DNA from 3 places in the Blautia faecis genome. Region 3 is predicted to be linked to each of the others. Evidence: predicted binding sites of a transcription regulator. Region 3 holds the regulator's gene; each other region holds the start of a gene.

Region 1 (6,348 bases), on a different contig from region 3:
GACTGAAAGGTGTATGGCTGGATACTCCGATGATTGAGATCCTTGGAGGAGAGGGAACTATTGAGAAGAGAATCCCGGCAATGTTCCGTATGTACATGAACTACGGCGTTGACATGAGAAAAGTGCCGATCGTGATCTATCCTACTCTTCACTACCAGAACGGTGGTCTGGAAATCGATGGAGACGGATTTACCAAAGAAATCCCGAACCTTCTGGTTGCAGGAGAAGCTGCAGGCGGAATCCATGGAAGAAACAGACTGATGGGTAACTCTCTTCTGGACGTAATCGTATTCGGAAGAAATGCCGGTAAAAAGGCAGCTGCAAAATGCAAAGAGGTAGAGCTTGGAGAAATGAACCTGGATCATATTTACGCATATGAGAAAGAGTTAAAAGCAGCAGGAGCAGAGACCGATAAAGTATCTCCGTTACTGCTTCCAAACTATGCCCGTCATGAGCAGAGATAATAACCAGATAGTTAAAAAGAAATTCCGGTACCGTTAAATTGCCGGTATCGGAAGCTTTTTATATAATGTGAAAGGATATGTCGCCTTTTGGCGGTATGCCATAAATGAAAGAAGGGAGCTTACCAAAATGCGTGAAGTAGAAGTAAGCAGACTTACAGACGTCATCGAAAAACTCTGTATCGAAGCAAACGAACATCTTCCGGAAGACGTAAAATGCGCTATCAAAACATGTCGCGCATGCGAAGACGGAGAGATTGCCAAGGGTATTCTTGACAATATTATCGAGAATTTTGATATTGCAGATAACGAAAATGTACCGATCTGTCAGGATACAGGAATGGCATGTGTGTTCCTGGAAATCGGACAGGATGTGCACTTTGTTGGCGGAGATCTTACTGATGCCATCAATGAAGGTGTACGCCGCGGATATACAAACGGATATCTTCGCAAATCTGTTGTAAAAGATCCTGTACGTCGTGGAAACACAGGAGACAATACACCGGCTATGATTTATACAGAAATCGTTCCTGGCGATAAAGTGAAGATCACAGTGGGCCCGAAAGGCTTCGGAAGTGAGAATATGAGTATGATCCGTATGTTCAAGCCATCTGCAGGACTTCAGGGAATCAAAGATTTCATTCTGGAAGTCGTTGAGACAGCAGGCCCGAATCCATGCCCTCCGATGGTTGTAGGGGTTGGAATCGGCGGAACCTTTGACAAATGTGCTCTTCTTGCAAAGAAGGCACTGATGCGTCCTCTGGATTCCCACAATCCTGATCCATTCTATGCAGAGCTGGAAGATGAAATGCTGGAGAAAGTAAACAAGCTTGGAATCGGACCACAGGGCTTTGGCGGAAAAACCACAGCCATCGGCCTGAACATTGAGACAATGCCTACTCACATTGCGGGAATGCCATGTGCAGTCAACATCAACTGCCACGTTACCCGCCACAAAACGGAGGTGATCTGATCATGGAAAGAAGACATATTACACTGCCTCTGACGGAAGAACTGGCAAAAACCCTTCACGCAGGAGATCAGGTTCTCCTTACCGGAACCATCTACACATCCCGTGACGCAGGTCACAAGCGTATGTGTGAGGCTCTTGCAAAAGGCGAAAAGATTCCTTTTGATCCAACAGATGCAACTATTTATTATGTAGGTCCAACTCCTGCAAAACCAGGTCAGGTCATCGGATCTGCCGGACCAACTACCAGCGGCCGTATGGATGCCTACGCACCAACCATGATGTCTGTAGGAGCCCGCGGAATGATCGGCAAAGGAGCGCGTCTGCCTGAAGTAGTAGAAGCCATGAGAAAATATCACGGTGTTTACTTCGGAGCCATCGGCGGTGCCGGCGCCCTTCTTGCCAAATGTATCAAAAAAGCGGAACTTATCGCATACGAGGATCTGGGCGCAGAAGCTCTCCGTAAGCTTTACGTAGAAGATATGCCCCTTGTAGTCATTATTGACAGCGAAGGCAACAATCTTTATGAAGAGGGAAGAAAAGAGTATCTGGAAGCGCATAAAGAAAACTAATAATTGTGACGGAAATCCTGCAGAAAGTCTTTTTCAAATACGCTCCAGGCATATAAGATATATATACTCCACATATCAAAATAGATGTTTACAGAAAGCATTATTTATTCTATAATCTGAAGATATGTATACGAAAGACGAAAGAAGGAGCTTATTATGGACCATCATAAAAGGGTACAGACCTCAGAAGCATTCATAAACAGTGCATTCCTTGCAGTGTCAGGAGGATTTCAGGATGCCTATACCTATTTTACCCGCGATGGCGTTTTCTCCAACGCCCAGACCGGAAACGTGGTACTGATGAGTGAGCGGTTTATGAACGGCGAAGTGAAAGCAGGATTGCATTATCTCATTCCCCTGACCGCATTCTTTCTTGGAGTTCTGTTAGCGGAACGCATTCAGGAAAAATTCCGCTATGCCAGACGCCTTCACTGGCGCCAGGGAATCCTTCTGGTAGAGATCATCCTGCTGTTTCTGGTTGGCTTCATCCCAGGGAACCTGAACGTGCTTGCCACCACCCTGGTATCCTTCTCCTGCGCCCTTCAGGTGCAGACCTTCCGAAAGGTTGAAGGAAATGCCTATGCCAGCACCATGTGTATCGGAAATCTGAGAAGCGGCACTGCCGCTCTTTCCGCTTACATGCGTGAAAGAAAGCCACGCCTGCTTCGTCAGGCCTTATGCTACTTCGCCATTATTTTCCTGTTTGCCATTGGCGCAGGAATTGGCGGCAGACTTTCAATGGCTTACGGCGAAAGAGCCATCTGGGTATCCAGCATCCTGCTTCTCATCAGCTTCCTTTTAATGTTTATTGAGGAAATCGAAGAGGCAGAACACCGCTGGCAGTGAGAAATTAATAAAGCTTCAGTATCTTTACAATTACAAATTATAAAAAACATCCAGTCTCCATATAACGATGGCAGGCTGGATGTTTTTTTACAATATAATCTTTCACAAATTGTGAGGCACATCTTGCAGAAAGTCTTCCTCAAACATGCTCTGCAGTTTAAGATAAAATCCCTGTAGACTGTAAAAACAGAATAAACATCATAACCGGTGCAACAAAGCGGATCATGACGCGGTACAATTTTTTCCTACGGAACTTATCCCCGCTTCTTTCCATTTCGCTAATCACATAATCCGGCGTTACGACCCAGCCGATGAGAATCGTGGAAAGCAGTGCAATAAACGGCATCATAACACTGTTGCTGATGTAATCCATAATATCAAGAAGCTGTCCTACAGAACCGTTCGGAAGCTTCACTTCCACATAGAAAATACTGTATCCCAAAGCGATAACTGCGGAAGCTGCAAGGTAGATCACAGATAAAACAAGAACTGTTTTTTTACGGCTGGTATGAAAAATTTCCATGCAGTTTGCAGTAATAGATTCCAGTACGGAAATACAGGAAGACAAGGTTGCAAAAATAGCAGTTACGAAAAACAGGATTCCTACGAAGGTACCAGCTTTTCCCATTGCAGAAGATACCTTTGGCAGGGAAATAAACATCAGGCTTGGTCCAGCACCCATTCCCTCAGTGCCGGAAAACACATATACAGCCGGGATGATCATGGCACCTGCAAGAAAGGCAACACCTGTGTCAAAAATTTCAATCTGATTGATCGCTTTGTTCAGGTTCACTTCAGGTTTTACATAGGAGCCGTAGGTGATCATAATTCCCATGGATACACTGAGTGAAAAGAACAGCTGGCTCATGGCATCCAGCAGAATCTGCAGAAAACGCTGCACAGTCAGTCCTTCAAGGTCAGGCGTCAGGTAGTAAAGAAATCCCTGTAAGCCGGTGCGAAGCTGACCGGAAGCATCCGTATGTGAAATCGTAAGAGAATACACTGCAATCACTACGACCAGAACTAGCAGGACCGGCATCATCCATTTGGATACTTTTTCAATTCCCTTTTCCACGCCATTGTATACAATGAAAGCAGTAACACCCATGAAAAGCAGTGCGAAGATCACCGGTGAAGTGGAAGAGGTGATAAAGGCTGTAAAATAGTCATCTGCGGCAGCTGCCTGTGCCTGACCGGTTATGTATACCACCGCATATTTGGTAATCCATCCGCCGATGACCGCGTAATAGGTCATAATAAGCACTGGTACAAGGAAGGTAAGGATTCCCAGGAACTTCCATCTGGGACGCATCTGGGTATAGGCTCCGATGGCACTCTTCTGTGTACGCCGTCCGATCGCAATATCAGAGGTGAGAAGGGCAAATCCGAAGGTTAGTACCAGAATCAGGTAGATAATTAAAAATAAGCCGCCTCCGTCCTTTGCGGCAAGGTATGGGAATCTCCACAAATTTCCCACTCCTACAGCACTTCCGGCTGCAGCCAGGACAAAACCAAGCTGTCCTGAAAAATGGTTTGATTTCTTTTCCATTACATTTGTTTCCCCCTTAATGTTGTAAGAATAGGATAACATATGACAAGATAATAGTAAAACAAATACTTAAATTTTTAGCAAGCAGAAAGGAGTATAAGTTATTGTCCACTTCGTTCACAGCAACACGCTCCGTGATGGCATTGAACATGGCGATGCAGATAAGACCATCGAGAGCTTCACGAAAATTTATTCGTTAAGCGATAGCCCCCTTCAATTAAGTTGATAAAATTTAACAAAGTATATCGAGAATATTTCTCTGTATTTACTACAGTGAAAATGGGACTTACAAATGGAAAAATGAATTAAAGTACAGAATATAGGACTTATATATAGGGAAATCCATTTTTTACCAGATAAATTGTACTTTATTAAAAGCATGCCCCAAACCGATTGACGGAAAAAAAACAATCTCGTATACTACAATCGTTAAACCAATAACAATTCTTCAATATACGCGGAGAACTATAAAATAAAGAAAGAGGTACAAGAATGAAAGATTTTGCACAGTGGGAGGGCTTCGAAGGAAGTCGTTGGAAAGAACAAATTAACGTTCGTGATTTTATCCGTCACAATTATACCCCTTATGACGGAGACGATTCTTTCCTGGAAGGCCCGACCGAGGCAACTGACAAACTGTGGGGAAAGCTGCAGGAGCTGCAGAAAGCAGAGCGTGCCAACAATGGTGTGCTTGACATGGAGACAAAGGTTGTCACAGGCCTGACCGCATACGGACCAGGATATATTGCTGAAGACCTGAAGGATCTTGAGAAGATTGTAGGACTTCAGACAGACAAGCCTCTGAAACGTGCATTTATGCCATACGGCGGAATCAAAATGGCTGAGCAGGCATGCGAAATGTACGGCTACAAGGTAGATCCTCAGATCCATGATATGTTTACAAAATATGAGTTCAAAACACATAACCAGGGCGTTTTTGACATTTACACACCAGAAATGAAAAGAGCACGTCACAGCCATATCCTTACCGGACTTCCGGATACTTATGGACGCGGACGTATCGTAGGCGATTACAGACGTGTGGCTCTGTACGGTATTGATGCGCTGATCGAGGGCAAAGAGAAAGACTTTGCAGCAAGTGACCGTCAGGGTATGAGACGTTATGATTTCCAGCTTCGTGAGGAAATCGCAGATCAGATCCGCGCTCTTAAAGGAATGAAAGAGATGGCAAAGGTCTATGGTTATGATATTTCAGAGCCTGCAAAGAATGCTCATGAGGCATTCCAGTGGCTGTACTTTGGATATCTTGCAGCAATTAAGACCCAGAATGGTGCTGCAATGAGTGTTGGACGTATCTCCACATTCCTTGATATCTATATTGAAAGAGACCTTAAGAATGGCGTGATCACTGAGAAAGAGGCACAGGAGCTTGTTGACCACATGGTAATGAAATTCCGTATGGTTAAATTTGCAAGAATTGAGTCCTACAACCAGCTGTTCTCCGGTGACCCGGTATGGGCAACTCTTGAGGTTGCAGGTATTGGTGTTGACGGACGCCATATGGTTACCAAGAATGACTATCGTTTCCTTCATACTCTTGAGGATATGGGACCGGCTCCGGAGCCAAACCTTACTGTTCTTTATTCTTCCAAGCTGCCGGAAAACTTCAAGAAATATGCTGCTAATATTTCTGTTACAACAAGTTCTATCCAGTATGAGAACGATGATGTTATGCGTCCGGTATGGGGCGATGATTATTCTATCTGCTGCTGTGTATCTGCAACTGAGACCGGTAAGGAAATGCAGTTCTTTGGAGCTCGTGCAAACCTTGCGAAATGCCTCCTTTATGCGATCAACGGTGGTGTGGATGAGAAGTTAAAGACTCAGGTAGGACCGGAGTACAAGCCGATCACTTCCGAGTATCTTGATTATGATGAGGTTATGCAGAAATATGACCAGATGATGGACTGGCTGGCTCATCTGTATGTA
Region 2 (6,348 bases), on a different contig from region 3:
ATATTTCCCTGGGCTACTTTGAAGTGCTCGGAAAGTCCATAGCGAAGTCTTGCTGTATCAAGAATAGTTCCGGATCCCATGATCTGATTCTCCGGAAGACCGGAAATCTTGGTAAATACATAGGTCATAATATCTACCGGGTTGCTTACAATAATATACTTTGCGTCCGGAGCTTCTTTTACGATCTGAGGAGTGATGCTCTTCAGAATGTTTACGTTTGTCTGAGTAAGCTCAATTCGTGTCTGTCCTGGTTTACGGGCGATTCCGGAAGTAATGATCACGATGTCTGAATCTTTGGCATCTGCGTAATCTCCGGCCACCAGAGATACAGGGCTTCTAAAGCAGGTTCCCTGCTCAATGTCCATAACCTCTCCTTCAACCTTCTCCTTGTTGATGTCGATCAGAACAATCTCGGAAGCGATCTCATCGTGTGCCAGTGTGTAAGCGATAGTGGAGCCAACGCTTCCAGCTCCGATAATGGTAATTTTGCTGCTCATAAAAAACTCCTTTCATGGGGTTGTGGGATTGTGTCAACTTTTCCCTCTGTTTTGTTACTTTTCCGTGGGATTGGTTGGTTTTCCCTGTGTGATGTCTTTTGTTTCTTGTTTATTTTTTAACAATCACAGTTAGAAAAAAAGCGGGTAAAAACTTTATTTTCTGCCTTGTGACATGGCCTAAACCAGAAACACAGAGAATTTTCTTCCTGTTTTCCTGGTTCAAGTCATGTCACTATGTGTTTCTTGACAAACAATTCTCAACAAAAGGACTTTTCCCTCTTCGTCTCCGCATAAAATATTGGTTTTCTCCGCTCTCATTAAGATACCACAATGACAATCTTTTAACAACTGTTTTTTGAAATTTTTATCATTATTTTGGGGCTTTTACATATTGCATAAATATAGGAGCTCTGTTTTGTATGATTTTATGTAGGTTACTTCTGTAAATCCCATTGTCCCCAGATTGGCGTCTCCCTTTTTCAGATATGCATTAATTTCCTTATTATTTACAATTTCCTGGTACTTCAAGTAGATCAGTTCTCCTTTTTATCCTTTTTAGCTTTTTTCTCAGGATAATTATAAGGGGAAAAAAGCATGTTGTTGTCTTAGCCATGTAAAATTTTGTTTAAATTTTGAGAAGAAGAAAGCACCTGTCGGTTACGATTCGACAGATGCTTTTTTCTAAAGCATGTTTAAAAAATTATATATCTCACCAATGCTTTTTTCCTACCCGAATCAGCAGGCGTACAGCTTCACAATATTCTTCAGATTCTCCACAGCATAATCCATTCCTTCAACGGTAATGTGTTCGCATGGTCCGTGGAAGGCATAGCCGCCGGTTCCAAGGTTCGGACAGGGCAGTCCCATGAAGGAAAGCCTTGCGCCATCTGTGCCGCCGCGGATTGCAACTGTCTTAGGATTCAGCCCGGACTGCTGGACGGCTTTCTTGGCGTTATCGATCAGGTGCATGCAAGGCTCGATCTTCTCTTTCATGTTGCGGTACTGTTCTTTGATGATGAGGGTTACGGTACCTTCGCCGTATTTCTCGTTGAGAAGCTTGACGATATGTCTCATCAGCTCCTGGCGGCAGGCGAACATGGCGCTGTCGTGGTCACGGATAATGTAGTCAAGGCTTGCAGAAGACACATCTCCGCTCATTTCACAGAGATGGAAAAATCCCTCATACTCTTCTGTGTTCGCTGGGGTATCTCCTGCCGGAAGCATGTTATTGAACTCCATGGCAACCAGGGCTGCATTGATCATGGTGTTCTTACTGCTGCCCGGGTGTACAGAAAAGCCTTTGATCTTTACTTTCGCACCTGCGGCATTGAAGTTCTCATACTCGATCTCATTCTCCGCACCGCCATCTACAGTATAGGCAAAATCTGCTCCAAAGTCTTCTACATCGAAGAAGTCTGCGCCGCGGCCCACTTCTTCATCCGGGGTAAAGCCGATACAGATTTTTCCATGAGGAATGTTCTCTGTGATCACCTGCTCTGCCATAGTCATGATCTCAGCCACACCAGCCTTGTCATCTGCACCAAGAAGGGTGCTTCCGTCGGTGGTGATCAGGGTTCTTCCTTTTAAAGATGCCAGATGTGGGAAATCTTTCAAGGTAAGAGCATATTCACTGTCTCCCAACTTTACATCACCGCCGTCGTACTCCGGGATGATCTGTGGATTTACGTTTTCTCCGGAGAAATCAGGTGCTGTGTCCATATGTGCGATAAAGCCGATGGCTGGTTTCTCTTCCAAGCCTTCTGTAGCCGGGATCACGCCATAAACATAGCACTTGTCATCAATGCGCACGTCCTGAACCCCTATTTTTTTCAGTTCCTCTGCCAGCTGGTTTCCCAGGTCAAACTGACGGCTGGTGGATGGCACGTTCTCCTGCTCATCCTCGCTTGTGGTATATACTTTCACATAATTTAATAAACGTTCGTATGCACGCATTTTTGCTTTTCTCCTTCTCATGTATTCTTTATTTTCAAGCAGCTCGGCTAAATAATTTTACAGCTCTTCCAGTTTCTCCAGTTCCCCGCCAAATGAAGTATCCATACATTCTTCAAAAGACGCTTCCTTCTTCATCTTCTCCAGTGCCACTCCCGCCTTCTTTACAGTCTGCACCGTTCCGGCACCTGCTATGCAGCCGCCAGGACACGCCATGCCTTCCAGCAGATATCCGTTGTATTTCCCTGCTTTGGCTGCCATCAGCATCTTTTTACACTCCTGAAGTCCGTTAGCACTGACTACCTTCACCTCGCGATCCGGATCCATTCGCTTTACAGCTTTCACAACTGCGGCTGCCACACCGCCGCTAACAGCGAAGCCACGACCGTCACTACTGGCCTGGGTAAGAGGCTCTTCCTCCGGAAGGCTGGCGAAATCAACGCCCTTGGCATCAAACATGCCTTTCACCTCTTCAAAGGTGAGAACGAAGTCCACATAGCTTCGAACCGACTTACGGCTTGCCTCCAGCTTCTTGGCTGCACATGGTCCTACAAACACGATCTTGCAGTCTGGCTCTTCCTGCTTCAGAAGTCTGGCAGTCAGTACCATGGGAGTAAGCGCCATGGAAATGCAGTTGGCAAGCTGTGGAACCGTCTTTTTTGCCATAACAGACCATGCCGGGCAACAGGAGGTTCCCATAAACGGAATTTTCTCCGGCACTTCCTTCATGAAGTCCTTAGCCTCCTCAATGGTGCAAAGATCTGCACCCACAGCCACTTCCTTAATATCCGTAAATCCAAGCGCCTTAAAAGCTCCCCGAAGCTGGGTATTCTTCAATTCCGGTTCAAACTGACCTGCCACAGCCGGCGCTACAATGGCATAAACTGGTGTATCACTTTTTAATGCCATAATGGTCTGATAAATCTGTCCCTTATCTACAATGGCACTGAACGGACAGCTTACCAGGCACATTCCACAGGAAACACACTTGTCATAGTCGATCTCTGCTCTGCCATACTCGTCTGAATGGATGGCATTCATTCCACAGGCCTTGGCACACGGACGCTCCTGCTTGATAATGGCATTATATGGACAGGATTCCAGACACTTTCCACATTTGATGCATTTCTCCTGATCGATCACAGACCGCCCGTTTTCCATGTGGATAGCCTGCTTGGGACAGACCTCCTGACAAGGATGTTCCAGACAGCCCTGGCAGCCCTCTGTGACAATCACACGCTTCTCCGGACAGGAGTTGCAGGCGAATTTAATAATATTGATAAGGGGCGGCTCATAATATTTCTCTTCGATCAAGCTGGCTTCTACGCCCTTGGAAATTGGCGCATGCTCGGAAATGTTTCGAAGAGGCAGTCCCATTGCCACACGCAGTCTCTCTCCTACGATAGCTCTCTCCAGAAAAATACTGTCACGATATGTTGCAATCTCTCCTGGAAGAATTTTGTACGGAAGATCATCCATCTCTTTCTCAATGTCGCCCTCATAGGCAAGCCGGGCAATTTCAGTAAAAATCTGGTGTCTGATTTTTGTCTTTGATGAGTATAGTCCTCTCATTCTTTTTCTCCTTATGCTGTAGTATTTTGCACCAGCCAGATTTTACCGCAATCAATCTAACTGTCTTTATAAAGTTTTCTTTCTCCGCTTTTTTAAATAGTTGATATAAATTCATCAAGTATTTATTATACCACCTATCATACAAAAAAATTATAATTTAAGCAAATCTTTTTCCAATTTCTTTTCCTGGAGCATGTATGAAAAAGGCTTTCTTTTAGTGTGTTGAAAGTTGTTCAAATGTGTCCCTCCTGAAGAACTTTTCACCCTCCCAACACATTAAATAAGAAATGCGCGCAAAAAAAGACACTGTACAGATTTCTCCACACAATGTCTTTCTTCAAAATTTTCACATAAAATATTATTTCATCCACCTATCTGGCAATCCAGATCACAGACGGAATGCACTGCTTTTTTCAAAAGTTCCATATGCTTCGGTTCTGGAGGAAGTATCTCCGGCAGCTTGTATTCTCTTCCAAGCCAGTCGTACTTATCCTGTCCCAGACGGTGATAGGGAAGAAGGTGAATCTTCTTCACACCTGGCAATGTAGATGCAAAGGAAGCAATAGACTTGATTTCCTCCACACTGTCATTGAACGTTGGAACGACAGGTACACGAATCACCAGATTGGTCTGGCCAGAAAGAGCTACCTTTCTGGCGTTCTCCAGAGCCAGTCCATTGGGCTTGCCTGTAAACTGCTTATGCTTCTCCTGATTGGTATGCTTGATATCCATCAGGTAAGTATCCAGATAAGGCAGTACCATCTCTATATTTTTCCAGGGAACACAAGCCATACTCTCGATAGCTGTATTAATTCCACGCTCTTTCGCTGCGCGAAGAAGGTCACGGGCAAATTCCGGCTGACAGAGACATTCGCCGCCGGAAAGTGTCATTCCGCCGCCGGAACGGTAGTAGTATGGGCGATCCTTCTCTACCAGTTCGATCATCTCGCGGACAGTTACGTCTCGTCCCATGGTCTTCACGCCGTCTGGAGTTTTCATTGTCTGGATCTTATATTCCTGGGATTCCGGATTGCAGCACCACTGGCATCTGAGCACACAGCCTTTCAAAAACACAATGGTACGGATTCCAGGACCGTCATGGATGGAATAACGCTGGACGTCGAAAATACGCCCTGTAGTGTCTAAATATTCCATAGATATCTCCATTATACGGAAGTGCCAGCAGACTTCTCTTAACGAAGCCACCAGCAATTCCATTTATATTTTTCGCAGAAAGTTTCCATTCACATCCACACTTATCATCTCGCTAAGAAGTGAGCTATGGGGCAATTATAACTCTCCTGCATAAGAGTCTGCTGACTTTCGTTTTAGAATCCCTGCTCAGTTCTTCTGATAATGTCATCCTGCAGAGATTTGGAAAGTGTGGTAAACAGTGCACTGTAACCAGCCACACGTACAACCAGATGCTTATAGTTCTCCGGATGTGCCTGTGCATCCAGCAGTGTCTCTCTGCTTACAACGTTAAACTGCATATGCATTCCCTTCTGATCGAAGTAGGATCGGATCAATGCAACGAACTTCTCAAGACCCTCACGTCCAGACAATGCTGACGGATGGAATTTCTGATTGAACAAAGTACCATTGGATACGATAAAGTGATCCAGTTTCGCAACAGAGCTTGCTGCTGCAGTAGGTCCGTTCACATCCTTGCCTGCGGATGGGGAAACACCATCTGCAACCGGAGTGTGTGCATATCTTCCATCTGGTGTAGCACCAGTCTGTCCGCCAAGGGGTACGTTTGCAGAAACCGGATAAAGTCCTGCCTGGTACTGTCCACCACGTGGGTTCTTAAAGTTCTGAAGCGGTCTTGTATATGTGTAAGCCACATCTCTTGCGAAGTAGTCCACTTCCGGAATATCATTTCCGAATTTCGGAACTTCTGCGATCATATCGTGGATTTCCTGGTATCTTGCCATCTTCTCAGGTGCCATCTGGGCATTCATAACAGATTTCAGGACAGCTGCTGCAGTATCCGCATCAACCTTGGCACCGCTCTCGGTCATCTCTCTTAAGATGCCGGTTGTGATCTCTTTCACAGACTGCTCATCCAGGCCTTTGCCATAGTTCCATGCAAGAGCTTCCTTCAGCTCCTCCATCGTAAACTTCTTCTCTTCATAGACCAGCTGACGAATTGCATACAGGGAATCTGCCATGTTTGCAATACCAAAGCCCTGGGGACCGGTAAAGTTATAAACTGCACCGCCTTCCTGTACGGTCTTTCCACGTTTGATACAGTCATCGATCATACTGGAAAGGAATGGAAGCGGACAACGCTTTGCATGAGCCACGTCAATGGCATTATCTGCAT
Region 3 (6,348 bases):
AAAACATACGATGGCAAATTTAAAGAAATTTTCCATAATATTTATGAAGCTGAGTTTAAGGAAAAATTTGAGGCCGCAGGCATTACTTTCTTCTATAGTCTGATCGATGATGTAGTAGCCCGCGTAATGAAAGCAGAAGGCGGATTTATCTGGGGCTGTAAGAACTATGACGGAGATGTTATGAGTGACATGATTTCCTCTGCATTTGGTTCTCTGGCAATGATGACTTCTGTACTGGTTTCTCCAGATGGATATTATGAGTATGAGGCAGCTCACGGAACTGTACAGAGACATTACTATCGTCATCTGAAAGGAGAGGAGACCTCCACCAACTCTGTAGCAACAATCTTCGCCTGGACCGGTGCTCTGCGAAAAAGGGGTGAGCTGGATCAGAATCAGGAGCTTATAGAGTTCGCAGATAAACTGGAGAAAGCAACCCTTTCCACTATCGAAGGTGGACAGATGACCAAAGACCTGGCACTGATTACTTCTTTAAAAGATGTAAAAGTCCTTAACAGCCGCGAGTTTATTCTTGCAATCAGAGAGAAGCTTGAGGCCATGTAATAAAACAGACAGCTTTAATAAGTTGTTTAAAGTAAAAATGTTAATATTGTTATAAAAACAGGAACGGTTTCGGATATTTATATTCGAAATTCGTTCCTGTTTTTGAAATAAATATGAAATGTAAGGCTCAAAAGAGCAGGTTACTGGTAATTTATGCCAGCTCCTCCCATTTCTCATAAAGCCCTTCCAGTTCTTCTGCTATAGCGGCTTTTTCCCGGCTGAGCTTCGTGCATTCTGCCACATTCGTACAGATATCTGGCAGAACCATGGTTTCATCAATTTCTTTATCCCTTGTTTCCAGTTCTTCAATCCGTGCTTCCACTTTCTTCAGCTCATTTTCCCGTTTTCTCTTCAGAGCCTGTTCCTCTTTCTGCTGCTGCCAGGTGAGTTTGGTTTCAGAGACGTTTTCCTTAACTTCCTGAGCGGCGGTCTCCTGAACAGGAGCATAAATCCGGGTCATCTCCTCCTTCTTTTCCAGGTAGTAATCATAATCACCGATATAATTGACAATGGCCTGGTTGGTCAGATCCATAATGCGGGTAGCAGTCTGGTTAATAAAATAACGGTCATGGGAAACGTAGAGGACAGTTCCTGTGTAGCTGTTCAGTGCTTCCTCCAGAATCTCCTTGGATGCAATATCCAGATGGTTGGTAGGCTCATCCAGTATCAGGAAGTTGGCTTCTGAGAGCATCAGCTTCGCCAGGGAAACACGGCCACGTTCACCACCAGAGAGAGAGGAGATCAGCTTAAACACATCATCTCCTGTAAAAAGAAAAGCAGCCAGCATATTGCGGATTTCAGTCTCAGTGAGAGTCGGATATGTGTCTGATATTTCCTGGAAAATAGTTTTCTCCATATGCAGAACATGGTGTTCCTGATCATAGTATCCGATCTGAACCTTGGAACCCAAGGCAAAGCGTCCTGCATCAGCATCCACAATTCCATTGAGAATCTTCAAAATTGTGGTCTTACCAGTACCATTGTTGCCAATCAGGGCAACACGCTCCCCACGTTTGATTTCAAAATTAATATCTGTAAACAAAGTCTGTCCTGGGAAAGCCTTGGAAAGTCCTTCTACAGTAAGTACATCATTTCCACTGATAAAACGTGGTTCCAGGGAAATACGCATCTGGTTATCAATTTCAATTGGTTTCTCAATGCGCTGGATCTTGTCCAGCATTTTTACACGGCTCTCAGCACGCTTAATGGATTTCTCACGGTTAAAGGAGCGGAGCTTGGTGATAACAGCCTCCTGATGTTTGATTTCTCTTTGCTGGTTCAGGTAAGCCTTGTACTGGGCGTCACGTAGCTGCGCTTTTTTCAGGGCATAAGCGGAATAGTTGCCTTCGTACATTCTCATCTGGGCAGCCTCGATCTCCACGATCTTGGTAACTACCTTGTCCAGAAAATAACGGTCATGGGAAACGATAAATACAGCACCCGGGTAGTTGAGAAGATAGGTCTCAAGCCATGCAATGCTCTCCATATCCAGATGGTTGGTAGGCTCGTCCAGAAGGAGAATATCCGGTTTGGAAATCAGAAGCTTGCCAAGTGCAACCCGGGTTTTCTGACCTCCGGAAAGGTTCTCAATCTGTTTGCCGTAGTCTTCTTCTTCAAATCCAAGACCTTTTAAAACGCCTACGATTTCACTTTTATAAGCGTAGCCGTTTTCCAACTCAAACTGGTGAGTCAGGCGGGTGTAGCTGTTCATCAGGCTCTCAAGTTTGTCTCCTGCTACGTATTTCATTTCCTGCTCCAGAGAACGGATCTTGTCCTCCATATCCAAAATGTACTGCTTGGTGGTCATCAGTTCTTCGTAAATGGTGTGATGACCGTGGATATCCTGGTACTGGGCCAGATAACCGATCTTCTTATCCTTGGCAATGACCACCTGACCGGAATCCGCGGAAATCTCCTCCATGATAATACGAAGAAGAGTTGTTTTCCCCGCACCGTTATTGCCGATGAGAGCGGCCTTTTCCCGTTCTTCTATGTGAAAAGAAGCATCCTGCAGGATCACCTTTTCCCCAAAAGATTTGCAGATGCTCTGACATGATAAAATCATAAGTTCCTCCTTAAAAAGGCGGTTCTGTATACACAGAAACAGCATTATTAGAATGTTCAATAGTATATTATACTTGAAAAATTTATTTTTTGAAAGAATAATTGTCAAATCACAAAAAAATTTGCAAAAATTTGTAATTCTGCACAACTTTAATTGACAAGAAAATAACATTTCGGTATAATTGACATAGTGTTACGCGGGCTGCCGTTTACAGGTAATGTTCCGCGATGCGTTTTTAGCGGAAAAATACAGGCAGCGGAAACAAGGAGGGGAACATTTTGGATGCAAAAGAGATCTCAAAGGCGGTAATTAAGAGATTGCCAAGATATTATCGCTATCTGGGGGAGCTGATGGAAGAGAAGGTGGAACGTATATCTTCCAACGACCTGAGTAAAAAAATGCATGTGACTGCTTCACAGATCCGACAGGACTTAAATAATTTTGGCGGTTTTGGACAGCAGGGATATGGATATAATGTAGAATATCTTTATACAGAAATTGGTAAAATACTGGGTTTGGACACCATTCATCCCATGATCATCCTGGGCGCAGGTAATCTGGGACAGGCACTTGCCAATTATGGAGACTTCGAAAAACGTGGCTTCCGTCTGGTTGGAATTTTTGATATAAACCCGGTTCTGGAGGGGATTTCTGTTCGCGGGATTGAGATTCGGATGATCAACAGTCTCCCGGAATTTATCAGGGAGAATCAGGTGGAGATTGCTATTTTAACCCTGCCGAAGAATAAGGCCAAGGAGATGGCGAAGGTTCTTATTGACAATGGAATCAAGGCAATCTGGAATTTTGCCCATACAGATCTTGACGCCCCGGAGGATGTGATCGTGGAGAATGTTCATCTGTCCGAGAGCCTGATGGCTCTGTCTTACAACTTAAGCCAGTATCGTAACGAACATAAAGAAAACAAAGAATAAAAGTCAAAGAGGACTGCTGCTTGTCTCGCTGAAGGATTTACAGGAGACCGGGCGGCAGTTTTGCATTAGGAGTGGTCTTATGAAAAAAGTTGTAACCTGCAGTCAGATGAAGCTGCTTGACCATGGCACCATTCATAATATGCATGTTCCCTCTCTGGTTCTCATGGAGAGGGCAGCACTTGCCACAGCAGAAGAGATCCGGAAATATCTGGAAAAGAAAAACGGTTCTGGAAATTTGAAAAAAGAACGGATTCTGACCGTCTGCGGATCTGGCAATAACGGAGGTGACGGCATTGCCATTGCAAGACTTCTGCATCTGGCAGGGATCCGTTCTGAGATTTATCTTGCAGGAAATCCGGATAAAATGACAGAAGAAACCCGACACCAGTGGGACATTGCCATGAGCTACCAGGTACCGTTAATGAATAACCCTGTATGGGATGAATATACTGTTATAGTAGACGGAATTTTCGGCGTTGGACTCTCCAGGGAGATTACCGGGAATTACAAAGAGATAATTGACCATATGAATGAAGCTCCTGCATATAAAGCAGCGGTGGATATTCCGTCTGGCATTCATGGAGATACGGGAGCTGTTCTTGGAACTGCTTTTGAGGCAGATCTTACCGTAACATTTGCGTATAAAAAACGTGGGCTTTGTCTATATCCGGGAAGAGCTTATGCTGGCAGAACTGTGGTGGCGGATATTGGAATTTATGACCGGGACCGTGATGGCAGTGAGCTTGCAAGCAAGGCTGCCTGGCATATAGAAAAATCTGATATGAAAACTCTTCCGGCAAGAAAACCATGGGGAAATAAAGGAACATTTGGCAAGGTTCTTCTTGTGGCGGGTTCGAAGGGAATGTGCGGAGCAGCCTGTCTGAGTGCCAGTGCAGCACTTCATGGAGGTGCCGGGATGGTGAAAATCCAGACTGTGGAAGAGAACCGGATTCCTTTACAGAGCCTTTTGCCTGAGGCAATGCTGACCAGCGAATTTGATGAGGAAGCCAATAAGAAAAATTTAAACTGGTGTGATGTGCTGGTGATCGGTCCAGGACTTGGAACTGAAGGCTCAGGAAAGGAAAGAATGCTTTGGTTCCTGGAAAACGGAGCAAAAGCAGGAAAGCCTGTTATACTGGATGCAGATGGTCTGAATATTCTGGCAATGCATCCACAGTGGATGAAATTCATAGGGGAACAGACCATTCTCACACCCCACATGGGCGAGATGAGCCGTCTTTGCGGCTTGGATGTATCAGAACTAAAGGAAGACCCTGTAGCCCGTGCTTATCAGTATGCAGAGAAAAGTGGCGGTGTTCTGGTACTGAAAGACGCATGTACAGTAGTGACTGACCGGAATGAAAAGCTGTATCTGAATCTTTCTGGTAATTCGGGAATGGCCACAGCAGGAAGCGGAGATGTGCTTTCCGGTATTATCGCATCTGTTCTCTGCATGTATTTAAGCTGTGAGGAAGAACAGGAGCTTTCCTATAAAGCTGCCATGGCGGTGTATATTCACGGTCTTTGCGGTGATATTGCCAGAGAGAAAAAAGGATCTCACGGCATGACGGCGAAGGATATGATCGAAGCCCTGCCGGAAGTTTTGAAACTGGCAGAAGTTCAGAGTAAAGGATGAGAATTGTGACGTACATTTTGCAGAACGCCTTTTGAGGCATGCTCTGATAAATTTAGAAAATCGAGGAAAATGTTATGGAAAAATACAGCAGAATCAAAGCATTGATTTCTCTTGATGCAATCAGATATAATTTTGAACAGATGAAGAAGAACATAAAAGAGGGAACAAAGATCATCGCAGTGATCAAAGCGGATGCATATGGTCACGGTGCAGTACCTATTGCGAGAATGCTTGAGGAATTTGATTATATATGGGGATTTGCTGCGGCTACAGCCCAGGAGGCATTACAGCTTCGAAAAGCCGGGATCACAAGACCGATTCTGATCCTGGGACTGGTATTTGAAGAATATTATAAGAAACTTGCTGAAAATGATGTGCGCATGGCCGTCTGTGATTATGAGACTGCCAGGAAATTTAACAAAGCTGCTGAAGCAGCGGGCAAAAAAGGTCTGATCCATCTGGCTGCGGATACCGGCATGACCAGGATCGGATTTAAGGACAGCGAAGAGAGTCTGGAGGAAATCCGCAGAATTGCAGCTCTTCCCAATGTGGAAATTGAAGGTTTATTCACTCACTTTGCAAGAGCAGATGAATACGACCGTACCCCGGCAATGGTTCAGCTGAAACGATATCTTGATTTTGCGGATCTTCTGGAAAAAAATGGAATCCATATTCCACTGCATCACTGTTCCAATAGTGCCGGAATAATCCGTGTACCGGAAGCCAACCTGAATATTGTCCGTGCCGGAATTACCATTTATGGAATTTATCCCTCTGAGGAAGTGGAAAAAGACATTGTAATGCTGAAACCTGTAATGTCCCTAAAGAGTCATGTTTCCTACGTGAAAGATGTGGAGCCGGGGGTTCAGGTAAGCTACGGTGGAACCTACACGACAGATCATGTTACAAAGATGGCGACGATTCCTGTTGGATATGCAGATGGATACCCAAGAATGCTTTCTAATAAAGGCTGGGTTCTGATTCATGGAAAAAAAGCGCCGATCTGTGGCAGAGTCTGTATGGATCAATTTATGGTAGATGTGACAGAAATCCCGGATGTAAAGACAGGGGATGAAGTGACACTGCTTGGAAAAGATGGGGATGAGGTTATCAGTGCAGATACACTGGGAGATCTGTCCGGCCGTTTTTCT

What was found. The regulator Rex, encoded in region 3, represses fermentation and respiration genes when NADH is low (regulators of the CRP and FNR family bind a similar motif). The targets are predictions, from matches to a motif close to ATTGTTAANTANTTAACAAT.
Region 1: the regulator Rex is predicted to act here: its motif matches at 4,824-4,843, upstream of pflB (formate C-acetyltransferase).
Region 2: the regulator Rex is predicted to act here: its motif matches at 4,119-4,138, upstream of PGQ38_RS05260 (4Fe-4S dicluster domain-containing protein).

Annotation. Positions count from the first base shown of each region.
Region 1 covers NZ_JAQDKY010000007.1:1,737-8,084, reverse strand. Annotated here, with positions in the region: gene PGQ38_RS05195 (FAD-dependent oxidoreductase) at 1-464, shown strand, start outside; gene PGQ38_RS05190 (fumarate hydratase) at 592-1,434, shown strand; gene PGQ38_RS05185 (Fe-S-containing hydro-lyase) at 1,437-2,003, shown strand; gene PGQ38_RS05180 (YoaK family protein) at 2,160-2,849, shown strand; gene PGQ38_RS05175 (sodium-dependent transporter) at 3,007-4,398, opposite strand; gene pflB (formate C-acetyltransferase) at 4,891-6,348, shown strand, end outside.
Region 2 covers NZ_JAQDKY010000007.1:17,574-23,921, forward strand. Annotated here, with positions in the region: gene PGQ38_RS05245 (L-lactate dehydrogenase) at 1-497, opposite strand, end outside; gene PGQ38_RS05250 (hypothetical protein) at 882-1,025, opposite strand; gene pepT (peptidase T) at 1,233-2,450, opposite strand; gene PGQ38_RS05260 (4Fe-4S dicluster domain-containing protein) at 2,508-4,019, opposite strand; gene PGQ38_RS05265 (glycyl-radical enzyme activating protein) at 4,383-5,174, opposite strand; gene PGQ38_RS05270 (glycyl radical protein) at 5,348-6,348, opposite strand, start outside.
Region 3 covers NZ_JAQDKY010000005.1:103,553-109,900, forward strand. Annotated here, with positions in the region: gene PGQ38_RS04325 (NADP-dependent isocitrate dehydrogenase) at 1-564, shown strand, start outside; gene PGQ38_RS04330 (ABC-F family ATP-binding cassette domain-containing protein) at 716-2,629, opposite strand; gene PGQ38_RS04335 (redox-sensing transcriptional repressor Rex) at 2,908-3,561, shown strand; gene PGQ38_RS04340 (NAD(P)H-hydrate dehydratase) at 3,641-5,197, shown strand; gene alr (alanine racemase) at 5,272-6,348, shown strand, end outside.